DNA from 2 places in the Pseudomonas sp. MAG733B genome. Region 1 is predicted to be linked to the other one. Evidence: riboswitches for the same ligand, from Rfam matches in the RefSeq annotation. Region 1 holds a riboswitch; the other holds the start of a gene.

Region 1 (4,388 bases):
TACCTCGCAACTGCTGGCCAAGGCATCGGCCGCCGCGTCGAGACGTACATCGAGATCATTCAACTCGCTGGCCTGCACCAGTCCGAGGTGGCGACTCGGCAATTCGATCCCGGTCTCCCGAGACAATGCGCCGTACCAACGCAGACCTTCAGTCAGGCTGCCTTCGAGCAACTGTGCATGACGCAGGGTGCCGACGCGGTTGGCCAGGACACCGGCAAACGGCAAGTCCGGCTGATAACGCGCCAGCCCCAAGGCCAATGCGCCAAAGGTCTGGGCCATGGCCGTGCCGTCGATCACGCCGAGCACCGGCACACCGAAGTGTCGCGCCAGATCAGCGCTGGACGGCGTGCCGTCGAACAGCCCCATCACGCCTTCGATCAGAATCAGATCGGCTTCGCCCGCCGCTTCCCACAACAGGCGACGACTTTCCTGCTCGCCGACCATCCACATGTCCAGTTGATAGACCGGCGCACCGCTGGCGCGCTCGAGGATCATCGGGTCGAGAAAGTCCGGGCCGCATTTGAACACGCGCACCTTGCGCCCCTGATTACGATGCAAACGGGCGAGCGCGGCGGTGACGGTGGTCTTGCCCTGACCGGAGGCCGGCGCGGCAATCAGTACTGCCGGGCAGTGTCGACTGTTTTTCATAAAATAGTATTCACAGCTCGACGCCTTTTTGCGCTTTGATACCGGCCTGGAAGGCGTGCTTGATCATGCCCATCTCGGTGACGGTGTCAGCCAGTTCCATCATCTCCGGCTTGGCGCCGCGACCGGTGACCACCACGTGCTGCATCGGCGGGCGCGCCTGCAAATCGCTGAGTACTTGATCGAGATCGAGGTAGCCGTGCTTCAGGGCGATGTTCAACTCATCCAGCACCACCAGGCCGATGGACGGATCGCGCAGCAGTTCCTGCGACACGGCCCAGGCGGCTTGAGCGGCAGCGATGTCGCGTTGGCGATCCTGAGTTTCCCAGGTAAAGCCCTCGCCCATCACATGAAAACGCACCTGCTCCGGGAAGCGTCGGAAGAACAGTTCTTCGCCCGTGCTGTTGCGGCCCTTGATGAACTGCACCACGCCGCACTGCATGCCGTGGCCCATGGCGCGAGCGAGCATGCCGAACGCCGAGCTGCTCTTGCCTTTGCCGTTGCCGGTCAGCACCAGCAGCAGGCCGCATTCGTTCGGGGAATTGGCGATGCGTTCGTCGATCACGGCTTTTTTGCGCAGCATGCGCGCCAGATGACGTTCGTCACGATCAGGGGTATCAGTCATGGGGGAGCTCTCCGTTGAGGCAGGAATAACGGCGGGCAGGCACAAGAATAGATGGCAAGAAGCCTGGCATCGCCCACCGTGATGCCGCTTGGATGGATCAGGCCGGTCTCCGGGCTCATGAGCGGCGTTGGCCGGACTGCGTGCCTTCCCATGTCGACAGTCGACACAGTGGCGCAAAACGCAGTTTTCACTCATTTACCGTTGCGGGGGCAGCGCCGGGATCGCGAGGCTTCATATATCGAAGCGACCACTCACCGACTTCCCTGTTTCACTCTGTCGACCCAAGCCACAGAGCACCTGAAACAAGCCGCGAAGGTTAGAGGGTTGGGGGTGGAGCGTCAATTGAAGACGGGGCGCGAAAGCGAATAACTGCCGCCGATCAGCAATTTGACGTCAATCTTGTGCCACACTCCGAGCAGTGATATCAAAGAGCCACAACCTCACAACACAATAACAAGGGTGAGCCCCATGCAAGGCATGATCATCAGCAATCCGAAGCTCGAATTCCTGCGCCCGGTGCTGGAGCGCTGGTTTGACTGTATCGACCGCTACAACGCCGTGCGCGGCGATAACGAAACGCCCTACTGGCTCGACGAAAAGGCCAACCTCGGCCTGCTTTCCTCCGCCGCGTGGATGGCCGAGATGATCACCCTGCAGCAATCGCCCACCCGCAAACAGCTCGAAGAAGGCGAGCGCAATGCTCGCGCCGACCTGTTCATCGCCACCCCCGAAACACGCGCCTGGCTGCAGGCCACGCAACGCTGGCCACGGGTCAACAGCCTGAACCTGACCCAGGCGCTGCATGACATCACCAGCGATGCCAAGCGCATCAGCTACGCCAGCGACCTGAAACTCGGCTGCCTGTTCGTCGCACCGCAAAAACTCCAGCATGGCGCTACCCCGGAAGAACTCCAGGACATGGTCGATGACCTGCAAAAAGAGCACACCTGCGCCGTGGCCTGGTATTTCCCCTACGCCTATCGCAAATTGCGCAACGAAGCGGGTCACTATCACCCTGGTATCGCCGTTCTGTTCAAGGAAGCGCGCAGCTGAAGGTTGAACCATCCTGCGTCCATGCTTCTCTATGATTAAATCAAGGCACTCATAGGGAAGATCAGCAATGCGCACGTCTCAGCTCGTATTCGTTGTCGCTCTCGCCGGAGGGCTCGCCGCTTGCGGTGAAACCTCCAGCCTGCAAGTCTCCGACGGCACCGGCCCGTCGCCCAAGTTGCCCGAACCCAATAAAACCCTGTTCCCGACGATGAACATCGCCCCGGCGATAGGCTGGCCGGACGGCGCAAAACCTGTGGCCGCCAGCGGCACGCAAGTCGCCGCGTTTGCCGAGGACCTCGATCATCCGCGCTGGTTATACGTGTTGCCCAATGGCGACGTACTGGTCGCCGAAACCAACGCGCCGCCCAAACCCGATGACAACAAAGGCATCAAGGGCTGGATCACCAAGAAAGTCATGGGCCGCGCCGGCGCGGACGTACCGAGCCCGAACCGCATCACGCTGCTGCGCGACACCAACCACGACGGCATCGCCGAAACGCGCACGGTGTTCCTGGAAAACCTCAATTCACCCTTCGGCATGACCCTGGTCGGCAATGACCTGTACGTTGCCGATACCGATCGACTGCTGCGTTTCCACTATGAAACCGGCGACACGGCCATCAAGTCGCAGCCGATCAAAGTCGTCGACCTGCCGGGCGGAACGCTGAATCACCACTGGACCAAAAACGTCATCGCCAGCCAGGACGGCAGCAAGCTGTACGTCACGGTTGGCTCGAACAGCAACGTCGGCGAGAACGGCATGGATCAGGAAGAAGGACGCGCGGCGATCTGGGAAGTGGATCGCGCCACCGGCAACCACCGGATCTTCGCCTCAGGCTTGCGCAACCCCAACGGCATGGCCTGGGAACCGCAAAGCGGCGCGTTGTGGACAGCGGTAAACGAGCGCGATGAGATCGGCAGCGACCTGGTGCCGGACTACATCACCTCAGTCAAGGACGGCGGGTTCTATGGCTGGCCGTTCAGCTACTACGGCCAGCATGTCGACGTGCGCGTCGAACCGCAAAACCTGGACCTGGTGGCCAAGGCGATTGCGCCGGACTACGCAGTCGGGCCACATACCGCATCACTGGGCCTGACGTTTGCCGAAGGCAACACGTTACCCGCTCAGTTTAAGGAAGGCGCATTCATCGGCCAGCACGGCTCCTGGAACCGCAAGCCGCACAGTGGCTACAAAGTGATTTTCGTACCCTTCAGCGCCGGCAAACCGGTTGGGCAACCGTTGGACGTGCTCACTGGTTTCCTCAATGAAGATGAAAAAGCCATGGGCCGGCCGGTGGGCGTGGTGATTGATCAGCAGGGGGATTTGCTGGTGGCGGATGATGTGGGGAATAAGGTGTGGCGGGTGTCCGCAACTAAATAACTGCAAACCGCATACCCTGTGGGATCGAGTTTGCTCGCTCCCACAGGGTCGGCATTCAGCGCTTACGACAAAGCGTCAGGCCATCCCCCAACGGTAACAATGACAGATCCACCCGCGCATCATCCTTCAACGCTCGATTGAGCGCCTGGATCGCGCGAGTGTCCGCGCTCTCTGGATTGTCCTCCAGCACCCGCCCGCTCCACAGCGTGTTATCGAACACTGCCAGCCCACCGACCCGCAGCAACCGCAGCGCATGCTCCAGATAGGCGGGATAGTTGGCCTTGTCGGCATCGATGAACATCAGATCGAACTGGCCGGGCTGGTCCAACTTGCCAAGGGTCTCCAGCGCAGGCGCCAAACGCAGATCGATTCGCCCGGCCAATCCGGCTTCCTGCCAACAACGGCGGGCCGTGGCATTGTAATCGCCGGGAATGTCGCAGCAGATCAGCGAACCGTCATCCGGCAATGCCGCCGCCATGCACAGGGCGCTGTAACCGGTGAAGGTGCCGACTTCCAGCAGCCGCCGGGCGCCGGTGAGTTTCACCAGCAACGCGAGAAACTGCCCCTGCTCCGGCGCAATCTGCCAGCGCGCCATGGGCAGCGCCTGGGTTTCGTCGCGCAAACGCTTGAGCAACGGCGTCTCGCGCAGGGACACGTCGAGCAGATATTGGTACAGCGAATCGT
Region 2 (4,388 bases), 1.4 Mb from region 1:
CGGATCGTTTTCAGGCGCGCCCCAACGCTCCAGCACCGCGGCGCGATTGGCTTCGGGCAAGGCATTGAACATCGTCAGGTATTCATCCATTGCCAGACTCTGCTGGCACGGACGCTGGTCGAGAGTATCCAGATCGTTGCTGACACCGCCGAGCAGTTGCTGGATCAACGCGGTGCCGCTGTCCGGCAAGTCCGCCGGTAACGGGTAACCTTCGGCCTGCAATGCTCGCAGGATATTCAACGCCGCCGCCGGCGTGTCGAGCCCGACACCATTGCCGATACGACCGTCGCGGGTCGGATAGTTGGCGAGAATCAGCGCCACACGCTTTTCCGCGTTGGGCAGACGCGCCAGATCGATCCAGCGCCGCGCCAGTTCGGCGACAAAATCCATGCGCTCCGGTTGTGGCCGATAACAGACCACATCGGACTGACTGCGCTCGCTGCGCCAGGCCAGATCCTTGAAGCTGATCGGTCGGCTGATGATCCGCCCGTCCAGTTCCGGCAGCGCAATGTGCATCGCCAGATCACGCGGGCCGAGGCCTTGTTCGCTGGCGCGCCAACCCGGTTCGTTATCCTGGGCGCAAATCGCCTGGATCACCGGAATATTGCGGCGAAACGGTCGCAAATGCGGCGCTTCGGGACTGGATTGGGCAAAACCGGTGGTATTCAGAATCACCCCGGCCTCGACTTCATCCAGCCAATCCTCGACCACCGACAGGCAGCCGGGCTCTTTCAAACTGGCCAGCGCGATCGGCAACGGGTTCAACCCCGCCGCTTGCAAGCGCTGGCAGAAAACATCGATGAATCCGGTATTCGCCGCCTGCAAGTGCGAGCGGTAAAACAATACCGCCGCCACCGGCTGACCGGCCTGCCAGTCGGCTTGCCAATCCTGCAGTGTTGCGGGGCTTTTATGGGGATGGTAAATCGCCGTGCGTGGCAGGGTTTGCGGCTCGGTCCAAGCGTAATCCCGCGCCAGGCAACGGTTGGCCAGACAGCGGAAGAAATCCAGAGCGTTGCCCATGCCGCCTTGACGCAGATACTGCCAGAGCCGGTCGCGATCATCGACGCCGACGGTGCTCAAGTCACTGAGTTCCGGGTCGGGACGGTCATCGCCCGGCACCAGAATCAGTTGCACGCCCCGTTGCGACAACTCCACCAACCGCTCGACGCCATAGCGCCAATAGGCAATGCCGCCGTGCAGCGAAATCAGAATGACCTTGGCGTGACGCAAGACCTCATCGACATAGAGATCGACCGAGGCATGGTTCTGCACCTGCATCGGATTGGCCAGACGCACGCTCGGGTAATCGTCGGGCAACTGCTGTGCCGCTTCGGCGAGCAGCGCCAGGCTGGAATCGCCGCTGCACAGGATCACCAGCTCGGCAGGGGTTTGGCCAAGGTCGGCGATGTTGTCATCCGACACGAAACCGCCGGGCTGGGTCCTGAGCAGGTGCATGGTTTACACGCTGAGCGCAGCGCGCAATTGCGCTTCGAGCAGTGCCGCGTCCAGTGCCTGGCCGATCAACACCAGACGGGTGACGCGCGACTCTTCGGCGCCCCACTGACGGTCGAAGTGTTTGTCGAAACGCGTACCCACGCCCTGGATCAGCAGACGCATCGGCTTGTTCGGGATGGCGGCGAAACCTTTCACGCGCAGGATGCCGTGCTGCACCACCAGTTGGGTCAACGCGTCCATCAGCAGGCTTTCGTCGGCTTGCGGCAGTTCGATGGAGATCGAATCGAAAGCATCGTGGTCGTGGTCATCGTGATCGTCATCACCGTCGTGGTGGTGATCGTGGTGACTGTGACGGCTGTCGATGTGCTCTTCGGAACCGGCGCCAAGGCCGATCAGCACGTCCAGTGGCAGGCGACCGCTGCTGGCTTCGATGACTTTCACCGCTGGCGGCAATTCTTCAGCCACTTCCAGGCGCACGCGGGCCAGGTCTTCCGGGCTGATCAGGTCGGCCTTGTTGAGGATCACCAGGTCGGCGCTGGACAGTTGGTCGGCGAACAATTCGTGCAGCGGCGATTCGTGGTCCAGGTTCGGATCAAGTTTGCGCTGGGCATCGACCTGATCCGGGAACGCGGCGAAAGTGCCGGCGGCCACGGCCGGGCTGTCGACCACGGTGATGACTGCGTCGACGGTGCAGGCACTGCGGATTTCCGGCCACTGGAAGGCTTGCACCAGCGGTTTCGGCAGAGCCAAACCGGATGTTTCGATCAAGATGTGGTCGAGATCGCCACGACGGGCGACCAGTTCGCGCATTACCGGGAAGAATTCTTCCTGGACGGTGCAGCACAGGCAGCCGTTGGCCAGTTCATAGACGCGGCCATTGGCCTCTTCTTCGGTGCAACCGATGGAGCACTGCTTGAGGATTTCACCGTCGATGCCCAGCTCGCCGAACTCGTTGACGATCACCGCGATGCGGCGGCCCTGAGCGTTGTCGAGCATGTGCCGCAGCAAGGTGGTTTTGCCCGAGCCGAGGAAGCCGGTAACGATGGTGACGGGGAGTTTGGCCAGTGTTTTCATCGGATGCCCTTTGGCAAGGTGGCGGGCATACGGGACGAGTACCGGCAACGCACATGCGCGCCGGAAGCGTTCGCCACCGGATCACCCCGCCCGGTTGTAGTGAGAATCTGTATCGAGGCAGGTCTCCTGGCTGACGGTGTGCCAGTCGCTTGACTGGCGTTTGCTGCGCCTTCCCGCGGGCTCAAGGGTTGAGCGTGCAGTGGCGTGGCAGCGAACATCACCGTTCACAGTTGCGGGGGCAGCCGCGGCATTGACCGCGTTCCCTTCTTAGCTTCGACAAACGCCGAAGAACCTCGAAAGCGCAAGGCTACGCATGGTATTGGGGCGGGTCAATGTTCAAGCGGAGAATGCGATCATCTGTGGCGAGGGAGCTTGCTCCCGCTCGGCGGCGAAGCCGTCGTGAAACCGAGCGCCGCGTTTCTACAGGAAGAACACATGAATCCGATTGCGACCGCTTCGCGCTCGAGCGGGAGCAAGCTCCCTCGCCACAGAAGCTCAAACGAGAACCCTTGCCAATTGACGTCCAACCCTCGCCCATGCTCTCCTACACGCCTTGTTACGGGTGCCCTTCACAGGGTGAAACGGGAAACCGGTGAATCATGTGCTTTACTCAAAGCCATGTCAGTCCGGTGCTGCCCCCGCAACGGTAAGCGAGCGAAGCGTCGAATCCACTGTGCCGATCAGGCATGGGAAGGTGATGCTTGCAGGATCAGGCAGACGCCTGCGCCCCTCGTGAGCCCGGAGACCGGCCCGCAACACAAAGTGAAAACACAATCACTGAATGACAAACCCGCGGTGGGCGGGCGCTGTTCGAATCTCTGCGCGCCCGGTCGTGCGGAGGCTCTGCATGCGCTTTTGATTCCCCGCTGACAGACCAGAGGGAAACGCCATGTCGATCATCAGCAGCACCGGCCACAGCAGCTCTTCCAGCGCCACCACAACCTTGACTCAACGCCTGACCGCCGCCGTTTGTGCGTCGATCCTTGGCGCGTGCCTGGTGTATTTCGCCGGTTTCTCGCACATCGAAGCGGTGCACAACGCCGCGCACGATACCCGCCACAGCTCTGCATTCCCGTGCCATTGAGACCTGCCGACATGATCAAGCGTATTGCGCAAACCGCAGGTTTCACCGGGCTGCTCGCCGCCCTGCTGCTCACCCTGCTGCAAAGCTTCTGGGTCTCCCCGCTGATTTTGCAGGCCGAAACCTACGAGAAATCCGAACCGGCCGCTCTTGAAGTCCACGAACATACCCACGCCGAGGGCGCTGTCGCCGCTCACACCCACGATGCCGAAGCCTGGGAGCCGGAAGACGGCTGGCAGCGCGTGCTGTCGACCACTGGCGGCAATCTGGTGGTGGCTGTCGGTTTCGCCCTGATGCTCGCTGGCCTCTACACCCTGCGCGCACCGACCAAAACTTCTCAGGGCCTGCTCTGGGGCCTGGCCGGTTACGCGACCTTCGTACTGGCGCCAACCCTCGGCCTGCCGCCTGAACTGCCAGGCACCGCTGCCGCCGATCTGGCACAACGACAGATCTGGTGGATCGGCACTGCCGCGTCCACCGCTGTCGGCATCGCCCTGATCGTGTTCAGCCGCCACTGGCTGATGAAAATCCTTGGCGCAGCAATCATCGCCGTTCCTCATGTGATTGGCGCACCGCAACCGGAAGTGCATTCGATGCTCGCGCCGGAAGCACTGGAAGCCCAATTCAAAATCGCTTCGCAGCTGACCAACGTGGCGTTCTGGCTGGCCCTGGGCCTGATCAGCGCCTGGTTGTTCCGCCGCAAAAGCGATGGTCAATACCACGCATGACTGATGTCAGCGCAGCGCCGACCTTGGTGGTCGGCCTGGGCTGCCAGCGC

The links. Region 1 has a riboswitch for cobalamin ahead of cobO (cob(I)yrinic acid a,c-diamide adenosyltransferase). Riboswitches for the same ligand answer to the same signal wherever they lie in the genome.
Region 2: it holds a riboswitch for cobalamin, as region 1 does, so the genes downstream of both, cobW (cobalamin biosynthesis protein CobW) here and cobO (cob(I)yrinic acid a,c-diamide adenosyltransferase) in region 1, are expected to answer to the same signal.

Annotation. Positions count from the first base shown of each region.
Region 1 is NZ_CP145732.1:5,450,123-5,454,510, forward strand. It holds gene V6Z53_RS24825 (cobyrinate a,c-diamide synthase) at 1-648, opposite strand, end outside; gene cobO (cob(I)yrinic acid a,c-diamide adenosyltransferase) at 659-1,270, opposite strand; cobalamin riboswitch at 1,353-1,586, opposite strand; gene V6Z53_RS24835 (hypothetical protein) at 1,739-2,323, shown strand; gene V6Z53_RS24840 (sorbosone dehydrogenase family protein) at 2,391-3,704, shown strand; gene V6Z53_RS24845 (class I SAM-dependent methyltransferase) at 3,760-4,388, opposite strand, start outside.
Region 2 is NZ_CP145732.1:4,061,398-4,065,785, forward strand. It holds gene cobN (cobaltochelatase subunit CobN) at 1-1,455, opposite strand, end outside; gene cobW (cobalamin biosynthesis protein CobW) at 1,459-2,529, opposite strand; cobalamin riboswitch at 2,628-2,840, opposite strand; cobalamin riboswitch at 3,073-3,298, shown strand; gene V6Z53_RS18575 (CbtB-domain containing protein) at 3,419-3,613, shown strand; gene V6Z53_RS18580 (CbtA family protein) at 3,625-4,338, shown strand; gene V6Z53_RS18585 (cobalamin biosynthesis protein) at 4,335-4,388, shown strand, end outside.